3 regions of the Rhodococcus (subgen. Prescottella) equi genome follow, and region 1 is predicted to be linked to each of the others. Evidence: riboswitches for the same ligand, from Rfam matches in the RefSeq annotation. Region 1 holds a riboswitch; each other region holds the start of a gene.

Region 1 (6,856 bases):
GGGAAGGTGACGCACAGGTAACCTAAGCGCCACAGGCGCGCGAAAAGCGGTCTGTCCACGCGATGTCTCCGAGCGGGCGATGCGTGCGAACCAGGTCGCGTGTGAACAGACAAGGAAGTCGATTCTCCAGTGTCAGAGCAGAACGTAGTGGCGAAGACCGATGTAGTGCTCGTGGGTGCGGGCATCATGAGCGCAACGCTCGGCGCGATCCTGCGTCAGCTGCAGCCTGACTGGTCGATCACCACCTTCGAGCGACTCGACGCCGCCGCGGCCGAGAGCAGCGACCCGTGGAACAACGCGGGCACCGGCCACTCGGCTCTCTGCGAGCTCAACTACACCCCGGCCAAGGGCGACGGCGTCGACATCAGCAAGGCCGTCAACGTCAACGAGCAGTTCCAGGTCTCCCGGCAGTTCTGGGCGTACGCGGTCGACAACGGGATCCTCACCGATCCCAAGGAGTTCATCAACCCGATCCCGCACGTGAGCTTCGTGCACGGCGCGGACAACGTGAAGTACCTGCGTGCGCGCTACGACGCGCTCGCCGGCCACCCGCTGTTCGCCGGCATGGAGTACTCGGAGTCGGAGGAGTTCTTCGCCGAGCGTCTGCCGCTGATGGCCAAGGGGCGTGACTACTCCGACCCGGTGGCTCTGAACTGGACCGAGTCCGGCACGGACGTCGACTTCGGTGCGCTCACCCGGCAGCTCCTGGGTTACGTCGGCGCGTCCGGCGGCCAGGTGTTCTTCGGGCACGAGGTCCGCAACCTCACCAAGCAGTCCGACGGCAGCTGGCTCGTCAAGGTCGAGAACCTGCGCACCGGTGCCAAGAAGACCGTCAACGCCAAGTTCGTGTTCGTCGGCGCCGGCGGCGGCGCGCTGCACCTGCTGCAGAAGTCGGGGATCCAGGAAGCCAAGGGCTTCGGCGGCTTCCCCGTGAGCGGCCAGTTCCTGCGCTGCACCAACCCCGAGCTCATCGCCCAGCACCGCGCCAAGGTGTACGGCAAGGCAGCCGTCGGTGCGCCCCCGATGTCGGTGCCGCACCTCGACACCCGCGTCATCAACGGGCGGCAGGGCCTGCTGTTCGGCCCCTACGCCGGTTGGTCGCCCAAGTTCCTGAAGAACGGCAAGGTCACCGACCTGCCCGGTTCGGTCAAGCCGAACAACCTGACGTCGATGCTCGGCGTCGGTCTGACGGAGCTGGGTCTGACCAAGTACCTCATCGGTGAGCTCATGCAGTCGCCCGCCGACCGCATCAACACGCTGCGCGAGTTCGTGCCGCGCGCGACCGGCGGCGACTGGGAGCTCATCACGGCCGGCCAGCGCGTACAGGTGATCCGCAAGAAGGGCAAGGGCGGTGTGCTCGAGTTCGGCACCGCCGTCGTCAACGCCGAGGACGGCACGATCGCCGGCCTGCTCGGCGCGTCCCCGGGCGCGTCCACCGCGGTGCCCGCGATGCTCGACGTCCTGCAGCGCTGCTTCCCGCGAGAGTTCCAGGCGTGGACGCCGAAGCTGCAGCAGATGGTCCCGTCGCTGGGCCTCAAGCTCTCGGACAACCCGGACCTGTTCCAGCAGGTGTGGGACTGGAGCACCCGCTCGCTCGAACTCGGCGACGTCCCCGCATCGGCGCCCGCGCACGCCGCTCCGGTGGTCGAATCCGCCACCGTCTGACACCTCTCACCCGCCGCGGCCCGGAGTTCCGACTCCGGGCCGCGGCGGTGTGCTGTCGGGCTGCAGTCCTCGGCACGGTAGGGTGCAGCAGCAGAGAAACGTCTGCGGGGAAGTCCTGTGAGAATCAGGCGCGGTCCCGCCACTGTGAGGGCGCACGAGGTGCACCCGAAGCCAGAATGCCGCAACGTTTCGCAAGGCCAAGCTCTCGGCGAGGAAACCGGGAAGTGAAGGGATTCGATCGTTGCGTCACAGTCACCAACCTGCCGGGTTTCCGTTCAGCGCCATCGTCGGGCAGGACCGGCTGCGGCTGGCGTTGATCCTGTGCGCCGTCCACCCGGGCATCGGCGGCGTGCTGGTGCGGGGCGAGAAGGGCACCGCCAAATCCACCGTCGTACGTGCACTGACCGCGTTGCTGCCCGAGGTGGGCGAGGGGCGCCGGGCCCGGCTCGTGGAACTGCCGGTCGGCGCGACCGAGGACCGTGTCGTCGGCTCGATCGACCTCGAGAAGGTACTCCGGGACGGCGAACGTGCGTTCCAGCCCGGGCTGCTCGCCGACGCCAATCAGGGCGTGCTCTACGTCGACGAGGTCAACCTTCTCCACGATCACCTGGTGGACGTGCTGCTCGACGCCGCGGCCATGGGGCGTGTCCACGTCGAACGCGACGGCGTCTCGCACTCCCACCCGGCCGAGTTCGTCCTGGTCGGGACCATGAATCCCGAGGAGGGTGAGCTGCGCCCGCAGCTGCTGGACCGGTTCGGTCTCGCCGTCGACGTCGCCGCCTCACGGGACGTGGAGGTGCGCATGCAGGTGGTCCGCCGCCGTCTCGACTACGAGCGCGACCCCGACGGCTTCGCCGCCCGGTATGCCGAGCAGGACGCCGACCTGGCCCGGCGGATCGCCGACGCCCGTGCCGTGGTCGACGCTGTCGAACTGTCCGACGCCGAACTGCGTCGCATCGCGTCGGTGTGTGCGTCGTTCGACGTCGAGGGCATGCGCGCCGACCTGGTGCTCGCGCGCACCGCAACCGCGCACGCCGCGTGGCGCGGCGCCGACGCCGTCACCGAGGAGGACGTGCGGATCGCCGCCGAACTGACTCTGCCGCACCGCCGTCGGCGCGACCCGTTCGACGAGCCGGGTCTGGACCCGCAGCAGCTCGACGACGCGATGGAGCAGGCCGACGCCGACGCGCGTGCGCAGGAAGAGCCCGAACCCGATCCCGACGGGCCCGGTGGCGGCGCATCGCCGTCGGAGCCGGAAGCGTCCACGCATGACTCGAAATCTCGAGCAGGCGAACAGGGATCGCCGGAATCCGGAAGCGGCGCAGGGTCGGAACGCAAGGCCGGCGCGCCCGGCCCGCAGTTCCGGGCGCGACTGCTCGAGATTCCGGGGGTGGGCGACGGGGCTCCGGGCCGGCGGTCCCGCTCGCGTTCGACCCGTGGCCGCGCCGTGCGGACGACCACCGAACCGGGAACGGGCGTGCACCTCGTGGGCACCCTGTTCGCCGCGGCCGAACACCAGACCGTGCGAGGGCGCACCGCTGGCGCGATGCGGCTGGCCCCCAGCGATATTCGCGGCGCCGTCCGGGAAGGCCGCGAGGGCAACCTGGTGCTGTTCGTGGTCGACGCGTCCGGTTCCATGGCGGCCCGGGATCGGCTGTCCGCCGTCACCGGTGCCGTCGTGTCGCTGCTGCGCGACGCCTATCAGCGTCGGGACAAGGTCGCGGTGATCACCGTCCGCGGCACGGATGCCGAGCTGGTGCTGCCGCCGACGTCGTCGGTGGACGTCGCCGTCCGACGCCTGCGCGCGATGAGAACCGGCGGTCGCACGCCGCTCGCGGCGGGTTTCCTGAAAGCGCGTCAGGTCGTCCTGCGCGAGCAGGTCCGCGATCCGCGTCGCCGCGCTCTGGTCGTCGCCCTCACGGACGGACGCGCGACCGGGGCGAAGGACGCCGTCGCGCGGGCCCGGCGGGCCGCCGGAATGCTGGCCGACACCAACGTCGCATCGATCGTCGTCGACTGTGAGACCGGCATGGTCCGCCTCGGCTTGGCGGCCGACCTCGCGCGCGATCTGCGGGGCGGTTACGTCCGCCTCGCGGAACTGTCCGCGCAGCAAGTCGCGGGCGTCGTCCGCGCTGCCGCCTGATCTTCGTCGACCGAACAGGCAAGCCCGAGAAAGGGATTCGAGAATGCCTCAGGGAGTACCCGAAAACGTGCCCGCGGACGGACTCACCACGCGCCAGCGCCGCAACCAGCCGGTGCTGGCCGTCCACACCGGGCCCGGCAAGGGGAAGTCGACGGCCGCGTTCGGGATGGCGCTGCGTGCCTGGAACCAGGGCTTCGACGTCGGCGTCTTCCAGTTCGTCAAGAGCGCGAAATGGAAGGTGGGCGAGGAAGCCGCGTTCCGCGCGCTCGGCGAGCTGCACACCACCAGCGGCGCGGGCGGGGCCGTGGAGTGGCACAAGATGGGTGAGGGCTGGTCGTGGACACGCAAGCACGGCACCGAGGAGGACCACGCCGCCGCCGCGCTCGAGGGCTGGCGTGAGATCGCTCGCCGCCTCGAGGCGCAGACGCATCGCTTCTACGTGCTCGACGAGTTCACCTACCCGCTCAAATGGGGCTGGGTGGATACCGAGGAAGTCGTCGACGCACTGCGGAACCGCCCCGGCAACCAGCATGTGGTCGTCACCGGCCGGGACGCGCCGCAGGCGCTGATGGACGCGGCCGATCTCGTGACCGAGATGACGAAGATCAAGCACCCGATGGACGCGGGCCGCAAGGGCCAGCGCGGCATCGAATGGTGAACGCCCCCAGCACCCCGGCCGTCGTGATCGCGGCGCCGGCGTCGGGCAGCGGTAAGACGACCGTCGCGACCGGCATGGTCGGCGCGTTGCGCGCCGCCGGCGATCGGGTTGCGCCGTTCAAGGTCGGGCCGGACTACATCGATCCCGGCTACCACGCATTGGCAGCCGGTCTGCCCGGCCGCAATCTCGACAGCGTGCTGGTGGGCGCCGACCGGATCGGCCCGCTGTTCCGGCACGGCAGCGACGACTGCGATATCGCGGTCGTCGAGGGCGTCATGGGGTTGTTCGACGGCAAGATCGACCCGAGTTCGTCGGCGCCGTCCGCTGAGGGGTCGACCGCGCAGGTCGCCGCCGCCCTCGCTGCGCCCGTCGTCCTGGTGATCGACGCCCGCGGTCACAGCCAGAGCCTCGCCGCTGTCCTGCACGGCTTCTCGACCTACGATTCCGCCGTGCGGATCGGCGGCGTGATCCTCAACCGGGTCGGCAGCGCCCGGCACGAGCAGGTGCTGCGGCAGGCCTGCGAGCGGGTGGGCCTGCCGGTTCTGGGGGCGGTGCCGCGCCTGGCCGAACTCGAGGTCCCGTCCCGACACCTGGGACTGGTGCCGGCCGTCGAACACGGCCGGGCCGCGCTCGACGCCGTCGCCGCCATGACCGAACTCGCCGCCGCGCACCTGGACCTGGATGCGATCCGGGGGCTCGCGCATTCGTCCGTCGGCGACGTCGCGTGGGATCCGGCAGCCGAAATCGGACCGGTCCCGAGCGGTCCGCGTCCGGTGATCGCGCTCGCCGGCGGTGTCGCGTTCACGTTCGGGTACGCCGAGCACCGCGAACTGCTCGACGCCGCGGGCGCCGACGTCGTGGTGTTCGACCCGCTGCACGACGAACTGCCCACCGGCACTGCGGGACTGGTGCTCCCCGGCGGCTTCCCCGAGGAGCACGCGGTGGGGCTGTCGGCGAACAGGGTTCTGCTGCAGCAGGTTCGGCAACTCGCCGCCGACGGAGCTCCCATCCACGCCGAATGCGCGGGCCTGCTGTACCTGACCCGGAGCCTCGACGGGCACGCTATGGTCGGTGTGATCGACGTCGACGCCCGCTTCGGAAAGCGCCTGACCCTCGGCTACCGGGAGGCTGTGGCCGTGACGGATTCCGTGCTCTTCGGCGCCGGAACCCGCGTCACCGGACACGAGTTCCATCGCACCGCACTCGACGCCGGTGTCGCTGACGGCTTCGGCCCGGCCTGGGGGTGGCGGGCCTGGGACGCCAGGGCCACCCGGGAGGGCTTCACGGCCGGGTCGGTGCACGCGTCGTATCTGCACACGCATCCCGCCGGGAACCCGGACGCGATCCGCCGCTTCGTCGAGGCCGCCCGTGGGTGACCTGTGTGTGGGCGTCGGCGCCGGCAGCCGCGTGGGCGCCGCGGACATCGTGGCCGCCGTCGTCGAGGTCTGTGGCGACGAGTCGGTGCGTGTACTCGCCACTCTGGACCGCAAGACGGAACTTCCGCCGTTCCGCGATGCCGCCGAGGTACTCGGAACCGCACTGGTCGGCTTCCCGGCCGAAGAACTCGCGGCAGTGGCCGTGCCGAACCCCGCGGTGACTGTCGACGACGCGGTGGGGACGCCGAGCGTCGCCGAAGCCGCCGCGCTCCTCGCGTCGGACGGCGGCCTGCTGATTGTGACGAAGCACGTGACGAATGGCGTGACCCTCGCGGTCGCCCGTAGTGTTTCGTGATCTGTCGAGATGACAACCGAACGATTTCTGGAGAACGGGGAGACGAGTGTCTGCTTCCGCCGGTGACGAGACCAGCTACCTGGTCGGACTCAACCTGACGGACCGTCGTGTCGTGGTGGTCGGTGGCGGCACCGTCGCCCAGCGCCGCCTCGGGTTGCTGGTGGCGTCCGGCGCCGACGTCCACGTCGTCAGCCGCGAGGTCACCCCGGCCGTCGAGGGCATGGCGACATCCGGGCAGATCACGCTCGAGCTGCGCGACTACCGCGACGGCGACCTCGACGGGGCCTGGTATGCGATCGCGTCCACCGACGAGCCGGACACCAACGCGGCCATCGTGGCCGAGGCCGAGCGGGGTCGCATCTTCTGCGTCCGTGCCGACAGCGCCCGCGACGGCACCGCCGTCACCCCGGCCACCGGAAGCTTCGACGGACTGTCCCTCGGCGTGCTCGCGGGCGGCGCGCACCGGCGTTCGGCCGCGGTCCGCACCGCGCTGATCGAGGCACTCCAGTCCGGTGCCGTCACCGACACCGACGAGGCACCCGCGCCCGGCGTCGCCCTCGTCGGCGGCGGCCCCGGCGATCCGGACCTCATCACCGTCCGCGGCCGCCGGCTGCTGGCTCGCGCCGACGTCGTCGTGGCCGACCGCCTCGCGCCCCCGG
Region 2 (6,856 bases), 1.3 Mb from region 1:
CAGGCCCTCGGGCAGCGCGACGCCGCACACCGCGCCGGTGCTGTTGTAGTCCGCCAGACCCGACCCGCTGAGGTAGCCGCGGGCGACGCACTCGACCGGGAGCATGTTCAGCTTGCGCACGACCAGCGCGCGGCCGAGCACCTCTTCGGGGATGCGCTCGTCGAGCGGGTCTCCGGCGAGGTGGTTGGTGCCGCCGAGCTTCTCAAAGAAGAAGACACTCATTGCGGTGAGCACGCGGCCCTTGTCCGGGATGGGCGTGCTCAGCACGTGGTCGTAGGCCGAGATCCGGTCACTGGCGACCAGCAGCAGGTGCTCGTCGTCGATCGTGTACAGATCGCGGACCTTGCCGCCGGCCAGGTGGGTGTAGGACTCGAGTGAAGGACGCACGTCCCCAACCCTATCGGTCGCCCGGATCGGCGCATCTCGCCACACGCGTCTGCCCCGATCTGTCCGCAGAACCCCGCTTCTCATGATCAACTCCCCTCCCCCTTCCCGCGTTTTGCGCACTTATCGCACGAATTCGGTCCCCGAATGCGCGATAAGTGCGCAAAACGCGAGGGCGGGGGGCGCCGGGGTAGGTGGGGGCGCCGGGGTAAGCGGGCGGGTGGAAACGGACGGGAATAGGAACCGGCCGGAGATCGTTAGCCTTGTTTCGGACTTGACTATCGATCGGCGGGAGAGTGATGGCGACCGAGACCGCCTCGAGGGCATCGGTGGGACTACGGTCGGAGCGCGGCCCGATCCTGCTGTCGCTGATGCTCGCCACGTCACTGGTCGCGCTCGACAGCACGATCATCGCGACCGCCGTCCTGACGATCGTCGGGGACCTCGGCGGCTTCACCCAGTTCCCGTGGCTCTTCTCCGTCTATCTGCTGGCGCAGGCCGTGTCGGTGCCGATCTACGGCAAGTTGGCCGACGTCTTCGGACGCAAACCGATCATGCTGTTCGGCATCGCGGTGTTCGCGATCGGATCGCTGCTGTGCGGCGTGGCCTGGAGCATGCCCGCGCTGATCGTGTTCCGGGCGGTCCAGGGCCTGGGCGCCGGCGCGGTGCAGCCGATGAGTCTGACGATCGCCGGTGACATCTATTCCGTCGCGGAGCGCGCCAAGGTCCAGGGTTACATCGCGAGCGTGTGGGGCGTGTCGGCGGTACTCGGCCCGACGCTCGGCGGCGTGTTCTCCGAGTACCTGTCGTGGCGGTGGATCTTCTTGGTGAACCTGCCGCTGTGCGCGATCGCGGCGTGGATGCTGATGCGCAACTTCGCGGAGGAGAAGATCACACGCCGCAGTCGCATCGACTACCCCGGCGCCATCCTCCTCACGGGCGGCGCGGCGCTGATGATCCTGGGACTTCTCGAGGGCGGCCAGGCCTGGGCGTGGGTGTCGCCGGCCGGCATAGGCGTGTTCGTGGCCGGCGCGCTGCTGCTCGTCGCGTTCGTCCTCGTCGAACGACGCGTGGCCGATCCGATCCTGCCGCTGCACATGCTCACCCGCCGGGTGCTGGTCGCGAGCAGCCTGGTGTCGCTGTCCGTCGGCGCGATCCTGATGGGCCTGACGTCGTACGTGCCGACGTTCGTGCAGGGCGTCCTCGGCACGGGCGCCCTCGTCGCAGGCTTCGCGCTCGCGGTCCTCACGATCGGCTGGCCCATCGCCGCGTCGCAGGCGGGACGGCTGTATCTACGCGTCGGGTTCCGGACGACCGCGCTGATCGGCAGCGTCCTCGTGCTCGCCGGGTCGGCGCTGCTCCTGCTGCTCGGCGACGGCTCCCCGGTGTGGCAGGTAGGCGCGACGTGCTTCGTCATCGGCTCCGGCATGGGCCTGATCGCGACGCCGACGCTCATCGCGGCGCAGTCCAGCGTCGACTGGTCCGAGCGCGGCGTCGTCACGTCCACCAACATGTTCGCCCGCTCGATCGGTAGTGCCGTCGGCGTCGCGGTGTTCGGCGCGCTGGTCAACTCCCGTGTCGGAGACACCGCAGAGCCCGACCCGACGGCCCTCTCGGGCGCGATCCATCTCGTGTTCGTCGGCATCCTCGGCATCGCGGTGCTGCTGACGGTGTCGTCGGCGCTGATGCCGCGGGCCGAGAAGGCCCTCGACGGCTGACCGGGCTACGACGGCGTGGCCGAATCCCGTTATCCGATGGCCTTTTCAGGCAAACCACACGGCACCGGCAGTCGATAGGTTGGGGCCTTCCCTGACCGACCTATCGGACGGAGCGCCGTATCCATGCCCGTGATCGAATCGACGAAGACCGACGCCCGCCTCGGAAACTGGAACGGCGACGTCCGCCGCCCGACGTCCGCGCGCACCACACGAGGCATGGACCGTGAATTCGGCACTCTCGTCGATGCCCTGACCCGACGCGGTTTCCTCACCGGCGCGGCCGCGCTCGGCGCCCTGGGCGCACTGTCGGCGTGCTCGACCAGACCGGGGAACAGTGCGACGTCCGACGCGTCGGTCGAGATCGCGGTGGGCGACGAGCGATACCGGCTCCCGCGTGACCCACAGCGTGTCGTGGTGCTCGAGGCCCGAGCCGCGCTCGACTTCGCCCTGCTCGCCGAGTACCCGATCGTCGCCACCAACTGGGACGACAGGTCGCAACTCATGCAGCGAGTGCCCGCCGGGACGGAGCGTCTCGGCGGCACCAACAACGAACCGAACGCCGAGGCGATTCTCGGCTACGAACCGGATCTGCTGGTCGTGGGTCAGGGTTGGTGGGACTACTACCGGGAGCGGGAGCTCCTGGGGACCGACATCGCACCGGTTCTCGTCGTCGACCAGGGGACTCCCGGATCGACGTGGAAGCGAGCGATGACCGAGCAGTTGACGGCACTCGATCGACGCGATGTCGCCGACCGTGTGGTTGCTCGCTACAACGCCGAACTGGCGCAGGCGCGTGCCGCGATGGCCGGGCTTCTCGACGGGAAGACCATCGCGATCGCGGGTGCGGACAAGGGACAACTCTGGCTGCAGAACGACACGTTCGCGGTGTCGGTGGCGCGCGATCTCGGATTGGACGTGCTGACCGATCCCGCGAACGCGTCTGCGGACAACAGGGGAATCACCTTCTACGCGCTCGAACAACTCGACATCTTCGAGCAGGCGGATTTCGTCCTGTTGCAGAATCCCGACGCCGCCGAGGCCCAGTCGCCGACGTGGAAAAGGGTGCGCGCGGTCCGAGACGGTCATGTCGGGCAGCTGCGGTACGACCTCAACAGCGGTCTGGCACTGACCGCGATGGCGCTCGCCGCCGACATCGCGGAGCAGGTCCAGGTAATGCGCTGACGACCCCGGAGGGGTCCGCACCGCCTTCCGCGCCCTCGACCGCCGAACAGCACGAAACCGACAAGGCCGACCATTGCCCGGGCACCGGTCGTCTATTCTTCACGATGTCGTCACGGTGTTCGGGAAGTCCGGTAGAAGCCGGCGCGGTACTCGCCACTGTGGGCAGGTACGTCGACTACTAGGGGTTCGACCCCAGCCACTGGATGCTCACGCATCCGGGAAGGCGTAGTCGGCGGTCATCCCTGCCGAGCCAGGAGACCGGCCGTGACGCATACCTGCACGTTTTCCACGAGTCATGGAAGGCGGGTCGCTTTGCGTACCCCTATCTCTCGCCGAGTCATCTCCACAGCAGCGGTGTCGATCGCCGCAGCCCTCACCCTCACCGCCTGCGGCGGGTCGTCCGACGAGGACGCCGGCACCGCGTCGATCTCCCTGCAGAACTGCGGCCGCACCGTCACTCTCGACGGTCCGGCGGAGCGGGCCGTCACCCTCAACCAGGGCGCCACCGAGTCGGCGCTCGCGATCGGCGCGGAGGGACAGATGGCCGGCACCGCGTACCTCGACGACACCATCGCCGCGCAGTGGCAGGCGGCGTACGCGCAGATCCCGGCGCTGGACGAGAATGACTACCCGAGCCGGGAAGCGCTCCTCGAGACCAAGCCGGACCTGGTGCTGGCGTCGTATTCGAGCGCGTTCGAGGACAAGGCCGTCGGTACCCACGAGTCGTTCGACACTCTGGGCATCGCCACCTACGTCTCGCCGTTCGCCTGCAAGGACAAGTCGACGCGTCCGGCGGTGTCCTGGGACTCGATCGCGACCGAGATCACCGACTACGGCACGCTCTTCGGGCGCGAGGCCGACGCCGACGCCGTCGTCGCGCAGATGCGCCAGACGCTGAGCGGGATCGAGACCACCGCAGCGGCGAACGGCCGCAGCGTCTTCTGGTACGACAGCGGCACCGACACCCCGTACATCGGCGGCAATGCCGGCGGACCGCAGCTCATCATCGACGCGGTCGGCGGCACCAACATCTTCGCCGGCTCCGACGGTGCCTGGCTGGACGGCAGCTGGGAGACCGTGCTGGCGGCGAACCCGGACGTCATCGTTCTCGCCGACGCGTCGTGGGACACGGCCGAGGCGAAGAAGGACTACCTCCGCAACGATCCGTCGCTGAAGGATCTGAAGGCCGTCCGCGACGACGCGTTCGTCGTGGTGCCGTTCTCGGCGAGCACTCCCGGCCCGCGTCTGATCGAGGGGGCAACTCTCGTCGCCGAGCAGCTGGGCGGCGGCCGGGCATGAGCGTGAGCGCCCGGGTTCCCGCCCGGGTACGAACGACGACGGCCACCGGTTGGACGGCGGCACTGGCCGCGCTGCTCGTGGTGAGCTGCGCGGCCGGCGTCGCGATCGGCGCCGCCGACCTCTCGATCGGGACCGTGGTGGAGGCGATCGCCGGACGTCTCGGTGTCGGAGCAGGCACCGACCTGCTGACCACGCACATCGTCGTGGACCTGCGGCTGCCCCGGGTCCTTGCGGCGGCGCTGGTCGGCGCCGGACTCGCGCTGTGCGGCGCGGTGTTGCAGTCGCTCACCGGCAACGCGCTCGCCGACCCCTACCTCCTCGGCATGTCCGGTGGAGCCTCACTCGGCGCGGTACTCGCGCTGACGGCCGGGGTCGGCACGGTCGGTGTGCTCGGCATGAGCGCGGTGTCGGTCGCGGCCTTCGTCGCGGCCCTGGCGAGCCTGCTGGTGGTCTTCCTCATCTCCACCTCCCCCTCCGGCGCGCTCCTGCCCGGCCGCCTCGTGCTGGCCGGCATCGCGGTCGGCCAGTTCGCGGCGGCACTGACCTCCGCGCTGGTGTTCTTCGGGGATCGCGACGCCGCCCACCGCGTGTTGCAGTGGACCCTCGGCTCGTTCGCCGGGGCCCGCTGGTCGGGCCTCGTCACCATCACCGCGGTCGTCGTCGTCACCACCGGCGTGCTGCTCGCGCACGCGCGGGTGCTCGACTCGTTCGCCTTCGGTGCGCGCGCCGCCGCGAGCCTGGGCACCGACGTCGAACGCTCCCGCTGGGTGCTCTACGGGATCGCGTCGCTGTGCACCGCCGCGCTGGTCGCGCAGTCCGGCGTGATCGGGTTCGTCGGGCTGGTCGTCCCGCACGCCGCCCGAATGCTCGTCGGCCCGTTGCACGCTCGGCTGTTGCCCGTCGTCGCACTGGCAGGGGCCGTCCTGCTGGTCTGGGCGGACATCGCCGCGCGGACGGTGATGCCCGGTCGTGAACTACCAATCAGCATCGTCACTGCGGTCGTCGGTGTGCCGGTGTTCGTCCTGTTGCTGCGACGCCGAGGGGCCCGCGCATGAGCCACCACTCCCCCGAGATCCGGGCCGAGGCCGTGACGTGGTCGGTGGACGGCACCACGATCCTCGACGGCGTCAGCTGCCACGCGCCCTCCCGACGGGTCACCGGGCTCATCGGGCCGAACGGCTCCGGGAAGACGTCGCTGCTGTCCGCGATGGCCCGCCTCACCCGCCCCGACTCCGGGCGTGTGATGGTCGGCGACGAACCCGCAGCCGAGATCGACCGCCGCGAGTTCGCCCGCACGGTGGCCCTCGTGGAGCAGCATTCGGCAACCGAACTGGAGTTGACCGTCGAACAGATCGTCGAACTCGGCATGATTCCGCACCGCGGCGGGTGGGCCCGGCCGGCCGCCGCCGGGACGGCCGACATCGTCACCGAGAGCCTGGCGATGGCCGGGATCACCGCCCTGCGACACCGCCTGTGGCAGAGCCTGTCCGGCGGCGAGAAACAGAAGACCCAACTGGCACGGGCGTTTGCGCAACGTCCCTGTGTGGTGCTGCTCGACGAGCCCACCAACCACCTCGACGTCTCCGCGTCGCTCGAACTGCTCGACCTGATTCGCGCGCGCGGCCTCACCACCGTCGCCGCGATGCACGACCTGAACCTCGCCGCCATGTACTGCGATCACCTCGTGGTCCTGGACCGCGGCCGCGTCGTCACCGAGGGCACCCCCGAAAGTGTCCTCACCGAACAGTTGCTCGCCGACGTCTACGGCATCGACGCGATCGTCCAGCCGCATCCACGCACCGGACGCCCCATGGTGGTGTTGTGCGGCACGACCGGCGCCGAAATCGAAAGGCTTTCCTCATGAACGACATTCGTCCGCGTCGCTGGGTGGTCGTCACCGCGCCCACCGATCGCGGCGACGACCCGCGCGACCAGGTCCGCGCCGCACTGCACGCGCTCGGGGAGCGCCATCCCGACACCGTCTTCCGCACCGCGGTGCTCGGCGGGTCGGGGACGTCGGTCACCGGCGCCCTCGACGAGGCCGCCGCGTCCGGGGCCGCCGAGATCGTGGTGGTGAGTGCGCAGACCGTGCTGGACCGCAAGATCGACGCGTGGTTCAGACGGGTCGTCGGACACTGGCTCCGCGAACGTGGGGCAGGGGCACCCGACGTCCGTCTGGCTCCGCCGCTGTCCGACACCGCGAACTACACGGATTTGCTCGACGCCGCGATCAGCGGAGCAACGACACCGGCCCGCACCACCACCGCGCCCCT
Region 3 (6,856 bases), 1.1 Mb from region 1:
CGGACGTCACGACGACCTCGACCGATGTCGCGGCGCTCCGCGGAAGTCTCGAACGCTGGGTGCGAGACCGGATCGGGAGCCCCACCGCTCATGTCTCCGCTCTGCAGATGCCGTCCGCGTCCGGGATGTCGAGCATCTCGGTGCTCTTCACCGTCGACTGGGACGAGCACGGAACGCGCCACCACGCAGACCTCGTCGCCCGGCTGGCCCCCGAATCCACCGCGCTTCCCGTGTTTCCCGAGTACGACCTCGAACGGCAGGCTGCCGTCATGCGCGCCGTCGCCGCTCACAGCGCGGTGCCGGTGCCCCGGGTGCGGTGGGTCGAGCCGTCGTCCGACGTCCTGGGGCAACCGTTCGTCGTGATGGACCGGGTCGAGGGTGTGGTCCCGGTCGACAATCCCCCCTACGTGTTCGGTGGCTGGCTGCACGAGGCCAGGTCGGAGCAGTGCGATGTCCTGCAACGCGGTTCGGTGGAGGTGTTGGCGGCCATCCACTCGATTCCCGATCCGGGGTCGCTGTTGCCGGAGCTCGGCGCCGGCGCCGACGACGACGCCCTGCGCAGGCACGTCGACAACGAGCGCACCTACTACGAGTGGACGCACCGCGAGGACGGGGTGCGGATTCCGCTGCTGGAGGAGGGGTTCGACTGGCTCGAGGAACACTGGCCGAGCGCTCCGTCGGAACCGGTGCTGTGTTGGGGAGACTCCCGTATCGGCAACATCATGTATCGGGACTTCGCGCCTGTGGCCGTACTCGATTGGGAGCTCGCAACCCTCGCTCCCCGTGAGGTGGACGTCGGTTGGTTCGTCTTCTTCCACCGGATGTTCCAGGACATGGCGGAACAGTTCGATCGACCGGGCCTTCCCCATCTGCTCCGACGCGAGGAGGTGGTCGCCCTGTACGAGGAGACGACCGGCGTCGAACTGCGCGACCTCGACTTCTACCTCGTCTACGCCGCCGTCCGCCACGGCATCATCATGTCCCGCATCAAGCGTCGCTCCATCCACTTCGGCGACAGTGCGGCGCCGTCGGACCCCGACGAGTACGTCCTGCACCACCACCTGCTCCGCCGGATGATCGACGGCGAGCCCGCTTTCCCAATCACACAGTCTCGGAACGGAAGAAGGATCGAATGACACGATCGTCACTTGCCCGGTTCGGTCGGGTGTTCACAGCGTTGGCCGCGGCGACGGTGCTGGCGGCCGGATGCGCGGGCCAGAGCTCGACCTCCGCCACCGACGCCACCGACGTCACGACGGGCCTGGTGGGCGAGCAGCCCGACGGCGGCGACGCCGTTTCCGGCGGAATGCTGTCGTACGCGACGTACAACGCGGTGAGCAGCCTGGATCCGGCCGATCGGCAGGACGGCGGGGCGACCGGCGGCACCGAGATGGCGGCAATCTACGACGTCCTCATGCGCTACGACACGGCCACCAAGGAGTATCAGCCGCAGTTGGCGCAGTCGCTGACACCCAACGGGGACAACACCGTCTGGACGTTGAAGCTGCGGGACGGCGTGAAGTTCAGCGACGGCACCACGCTCGACGCAGCGGCGGTGCAGTGGAGCATCGATCACTACCTCGAGAAGAAGGGCACCCACACGCAGGTGTGGAAGGTGACGGTCGACAAGGTGGAGTCGCCCGACCCGTCGACGGTCGTGTTCACGCTGAAGCAGCCGTGGAACGAGTTCCCGATCATGTTCACCACCGGACCGGGCATGATCGTGGCGCCCTCGTCGACGGCCAACGGCACCTTCACTCCCATCGGAGCGGGCCCGTTCACGGTCGAGAAGTTCGCATCCCAGAACGAACTGGTACTCGCCGCGAATCCGGGCTACTGGGACGGCAGGCCGAACCTGGACAAGCTGCGGTTCCCGGCCATCGTCGGCGAGCAGGCCAAGCTCGACGCGTTGCACAGCGGCGGCATCCAGGCCGCGTACCTGCGTGCCGCGGACACCGTGCACAACGCACTCGAGGCCGGGGACGTCGGCTACGTCTACACCGCCAGCATGGGTGGCGTGCAGGTACTGAACCAGCGCGAGGGACGCGCGGCGTCGGATCCGCGGGTGCGCGAGGCGATCGTCAAGGCACTGAACCCGGAAACGTTCAACGAGCGCGGTGAAGGTGGCTTCGGTATGCCGGGCACCGACATGTTCCAGTCCTGGTCGCAGTGGCACGGAAACGTGTCCGGCTCCACCTTCGACCCGGACACCGCGAGGAAGGTCCTGGCCGAGGCCAAGGCCGACGGCTACGACGGCAAGCTCACCTATGCGGGCCTCAACGAACCGGGCGCTCAACGCCGGGCACTCGCGATCCAGTCGATGCTGCAGGCCGTCGGGTTCACCGTCGACATCGTCTACAACAGCGGCATCAACGACCTCGTCAAGATGATGTATGCCAAGCACGATTTCGATCTGGGCGAGTCGGCGTTCAATGTCCTCGACGAATCGCCGTTCATGCGCATGTACGGCAATCTGGCGAGCGCGTCGACGTCCAACGTCCTCGGGTATCAGAACCCCGAGATGGACGCCCTCCTCGGCAAGCTGCAGTCCGCACCGAACGACGACGACCGCCGCCGGGTCCTCGAGGACATCCAGACCCTGGTGAACGAGACGAACCCGATGATGGTCCTCGGCGCGGGCAAGTACTTCATCCCTTGGAGCAAGAACGCGCACGGCATCACGCCCAGTGCCGACGGCGTCCTGCTGTTCGGAAATGCCTGGCTCACTCCGGATTCGGCGTCGTAGCACCGGACCCAGACACCGCTACTCGATACTCGATCGGGCGGACGCCACCACGGGTCCGCCCGATCGGCCTTTCCCCGGGGCCTATGCTGGACGGTGCAGCTGGTTCGCCGGGTGCGGTCGTGAGGAGCCCCGAAGACCGCCGCCGGCGTCGAAGCATCCGTGGTCGTGAGACCGGCGGATGTGAGAGGGAACCCGGTGGAAATCCGGGACTGTCCCGCAGCGGTGAGTGGGAACGACCGCCGTCATGAGCACTGGACCGACAGGTCCGGGAAGCGACGGCCAGTAGGTTTCGCCGGGTCGATTCCCGGCCGAGCGCCCACGAGTCCGAAGACCTGCCGACTGTGTCGGGCACGCCGTGCCCGACGGTCCACCGCCTCGTGGAGAAGGCGAGATGGGCGATGCTCGGCACTTCGTGCTGCCCGCTGGCGGGTACACACAGGGCTCGCTTACGTTCTCGTCTGCCGGCGGTGACCATCCACGCTGTGAGCAACTGGAGAACGACGTGACATTCGCTTTCACCGCAACCGTGCTGGGCTCCCCGCGCATCGGACCCCGCCGCGAGCTCAAGAGGGCCGTCGAGGCCTACTGGGCCGGGAACCTCGACGCCGCCGCACTCGCGGCGGTCGGCAAGGATCTGCGCCGACAGACCTGGACCGAACTCGTCTCCGCCGGGATCGACTCCGTCCCGGTGGGCACTTTCTCGTACTACGACCAGATGCTCGACACCGCTGTCATGTTGGGCGCGCTGCCCGAGCGGGTCGAGAGGATCGACGACGAACTGGACCGCTACTTCGCGGCCGCGCGCGGGACCGACACCGTGCCGCCGCTCGAGATGACGAAGTGGTTCGACACCAACTACCACTACCTGGTCCCCGAGATCACCGCCGCGACCAGGTTCGTGCTGAATCCGGGCAAGATACTCGGCGAGGTCGCCGAGGCCCGGGACCTCGGCATCCCGGCACGCCCGGTCGTGATCGGACCGATCACCTTCCTGCTGCTGTCGAAGTTCGACGACGGCTCCGCGCTCGAGCGCCTGGACGAGATCGTGCCCCTGTACGCGGATCTGCTGCACCGTCTCGCGGACGCGGGCGTCGAGTGGGTTCAGATCGACGAGCCGGCGCTCGTGGCCGACCGGACCGACGCCGAGCTGGCCGCGACCCGCTCGGTGTACGACCGCCTCGCCGCGCTCGACCATCGTCCCGCGATCCTCGTCGCGTCGTATTTCGGTGACCTCGGCGCGGCACTGCCGGTACTGACGTCGACGGGTATCGAGGGCATCGCCGTCGACCTGGTCGCAGGGTCCTCCGAGTCTGTGATCGCGGCGGAGGGACTCGAACGCAAGCACCTTGTCGCCGGCGTCGTCGACGGCCGCAACATCTGGCGCAACGGACTGGACGCCTCACTCGACACCCTCGAAATGCTGCGTGAGCGTGCGGGTTCGGTGGCCGTGTCGACGTCGTGCTCGCTGCTGCACGTCCCCTACACCCTCAGCGGCGAGGACGGTCTCGACCGGGCGCTGCGGTCGTGGCTGGCGTTCGGTTCCGAGAAGATCGGTGAGGTCGCCACCCTCGCGGCCGGGCTGCGCTCGGGACGCGGGGCGATCGCCACCGAACTGTCCGAGGCACGTGCGGCGGCCGCCACCCGGGTCGCCGATCCGCGACTGCACGACGACGCGATCCGCGAGCGCCTCGCCGACCTGACCGACGCCGACCGCACGCGGATCCCGGCGGCGGAGCGGCGCACCGTGCAGGCGAGTCGGCTGCCGCTGCCGCCGTTGCCGACCACCACTATCGGTTCGTACCCGCAGACCACCGCGATTCGCGTGGCACGCGCCGCGCTGCGCAAGGGCGAGATCGATCAGGCCGAGTACGTCCGCCGCATGCGGGCCGAGGTCGCCGACGTGATTGCACTGCAGGACGAGTTGGGGCTGGATGTCTTGGTACACGGCGAACCCGAACGCAACGACATGGTGCAGTACTTCGCCGAGCAGCTCGACGGCTTCTTCGCCACCGCGAACGGCTGGGTGCAGTCGTACGGCAGCCGCTGCGTCCGCCCACCGATCCTGTTCGGCGACGTGCGCCGACCGGAGCCGATGACCGTCGAATGGTTCACGTACGCCCAGTCACTCACCGACAGACCCGTCAAGGGCATGCTCACCGGCCCGGTCACGATCCTGGCGTGGTCGTTCGTGCGCGACGACCAGCCGCTCGCCGAGTCCGCCGATCAGATCGCCCTCGCGATCCGCGACGAGACGATCGACCTGGAAAGGGCCGGCGCCCGGATCATCCAGGTCGACGAGCCCGCGCTGCGTGAATTGTTGCCGCTGCGGGCGGCAGAGCAACAGCACTACCTGGACTGGGCCGTGGGAGCATTCCGGCTGTCGACGTCGGGCATCGCCGACGCCACCGCGATCCATACCCACCTGTGCTACTCCGAGTTCGGTGCCGTGATCGGGGCGATCGCCGGCTTGGACGCCGACGTCACGTCGATCGAGGCGGCCCGCTCACACATGGAAGTGCTCGACGACCTGGACGCGGTCGGCTTCGACCTGGGCGTCGGACCCGGCGTGTACGACATCCACTCGCCGCGGGTGCCGCCCGTCGACGAGATCGCCGCATCTCTGCGCGCCGCACTGAAGGTCGTTCCGTCGGAACGACTCTGGGTCAACCCCGACTGCGGCCTCAAGACACGAGGCTCGGTCGAGGTCGAGGCATCACTGCGCAACCTCGTCGACGCCGCACACATGGTGCGCGCGGAACTCTAGGCGATCGGGTCCGCCGCGACAGCGGAGGCGGGACCGGGGACCACTAGGGTAACCCGGCCCGCCGCCGGGTGGCCTCGGTGACGGCGGACCAGTCCTGGTCGGCCTGCCCGTGGGCGAGCGCGTCGAGGAACAGATCCTCGAGTACGCTGCCGAAGGGCAGGCCGACGTTCACGGCGTGCGCCTGGGCGAGCGCCAGGCGGACGTCCTCGAGTCCCAACGGCAGTCTGAAACCCGCGGGTTCGTAGCGGCGCTGTGCGATCATCGCGCCGTATCCCTGGTAGACGCCACCGGGGAACAGGCTGTCGTTCATGATCTCCATCAGCAGTTCGGGCGAACCGCCGACCTTCTCGGCGACCGTCGTGGCCTCCGCCATTGCCTGAATCGCGTTGGCGATCAGATAGTTTCCCAGAATCTTGACCACATTGGCCTGCGCGGGATCCTCGCCGATCCGCCACGTGCGTCGCCCGATGACGTCGAGCATCGGCGCCACCACGTCGATTGCACCCGGATCCCCCGCCGCTAGTACGGTCAGCTGTCCCGCCTCGGCCACCTCGGCACGCCCGAACACCGGCGCCGCCACGTAGAAGATTCCCCGTTCACTCAGGGCCGCTTCCGCCTCACCGGACTTTCCCGGGCTGACCGTGGCCAGATTGACATGCACGGAACCCGGTTTCGCGGCCTGCAACGACGGCGCCGACAACACCGACTCGGTGAAGGCGCCGTCGTCGGCCAGTGAACTGAACACGACGGACTTGTGAAGCACATCGGCAAGATCGGGCGCCTCGGACGCCCCGTAGTCGACGACGTCGGCGGCCTTGCCCGGACTTCGATTCCACACCGTCACGTCGTAGCCGGCCCGGGCGAGATTGCGCGCCATCGGCCTGCCCATCGTGCCCATACCCAGAAATCCGATGTCCACGTCAGGCTCCTCGTGGTCGGGACCGCGGTCACACGGTTCGCTCCACTGTAACGCCGTCGGGGTCGCTCGGAACCGACTCCGCCGCCGCGCTCCGGAAAAGCAGCGCTGTGGCAACGGCACCGATCAGCGCAACGACCGCGGCGCCCAGGAAGGCCGCCGAGAACCCGTCGGTCAGGGCTACCGGGTCACCGATCCGGTCGGCGCCGTAGGCAGCCGCGATGGCGGTCATGGCGGCGAGACCGATGGCCGAGCCCACCTGGTAGCTCGTGTTGACGATGCCGGAAGCGAGCCCGCCCTCCTCTGGCCGCGCCGCGGAGATCGCGGTGCCGAGAGTCGGGATGAAGGCGAGCGACATGCCGAGCGCCGCAACCAAGGACGCGGGAAGCACGTCGGTGACGAACGAACCGTCGGGACGCACGAAGGACAG

What was found. A riboswitch is a leader RNA that binds a small molecule or an ion and turns the genes downstream of it on or off. The one in region 1 is predicted to bind cobalamin.
Region 2: another riboswitch for cobalamin. It lies ahead of C7H75_RS04260 (ABC transporter substrate-binding protein); the one in region 1 lies ahead of C7H75_RS10355 (magnesium chelatase subunit D family protein).
Region 3: another riboswitch for cobalamin. It lies ahead of metE (5-methyltetrahydropteroyltriglutamate--homocysteine S-methyltransferase); the one in region 1 lies ahead of C7H75_RS10355 (magnesium chelatase subunit D family protein).

The regions. Positions count from the first base shown of each region.
Region 1 covers NZ_CP027793.1:2,187,760-2,194,615, forward strand. Annotated here, with positions in the region: gene mqo (malate dehydrogenase (quinone)) at 130-1,665, shown strand; adenosylcobalamin-variant (AdoCbl-variant) riboswitch at 1,762-1,855, shown strand; gene C7H75_RS10355 (magnesium chelatase subunit D family protein) at 1,907-3,808, shown strand; gene cobO (cob(I)yrinic acid a,c-diamide adenosyltransferase) at 3,852-4,466, shown strand; gene C7H75_RS10365 (cobyrinic acid a,c-diamide synthase CobB) at 4,460-5,842, shown strand; gene C7H75_RS10370 (cobalamin biosynthesis protein) at 5,835-6,197, shown strand; gene cobA (uroporphyrinogen-III C-methyltransferase) at 6,244-6,856, shown strand, end outside.
Region 2 covers NZ_CP027793.1:916,167-923,022, reverse strand. Annotated here, with positions in the region: gene C7H75_RS04275 (phosphoribosylaminoimidazolesuccinocarboxamide synthase) at 1-387, opposite strand, end outside; gene C7H75_RS04270 (MDR family MFS transporter) at 684-2,102, shown strand; gene C7H75_RS04265 (ABC transporter substrate-binding protein) at 2,226-3,284, shown strand; cobalamin riboswitch at 3,381-3,565, shown strand; gene C7H75_RS04260 (ABC transporter substrate-binding protein) at 3,639-4,583, shown strand; gene C7H75_RS04255 (FecCD family ABC transporter permease) at 4,580-5,638, shown strand; gene C7H75_RS04250 (ABC transporter ATP-binding protein) at 5,635-6,447, shown strand; gene C7H75_RS04245 ((2Fe-2S) ferredoxin domain-containing protein) at 6,444-6,856, shown strand, end outside.
Region 3 covers NZ_CP027793.1:1,133,404-1,140,259, reverse strand. Annotated here, with positions in the region: gene C7H75_RS05460 (phosphotransferase family protein) at 1-1,136, shown strand, start outside; gene C7H75_RS05455 (ABC transporter substrate-binding protein) at 1,133-2,746, shown strand; cobalamin riboswitch at 2,900-3,082, shown strand; gene metE (5-methyltetrahydropteroyltriglutamate--homocysteine S-methyltransferase) at 3,249-5,510, shown strand; gene C7H75_RS05445 (NAD(P)-dependent oxidoreductase) at 5,554-6,549, opposite strand; gene C7H75_RS05440 (MFS transporter) at 6,458-6,856, opposite strand, start outside.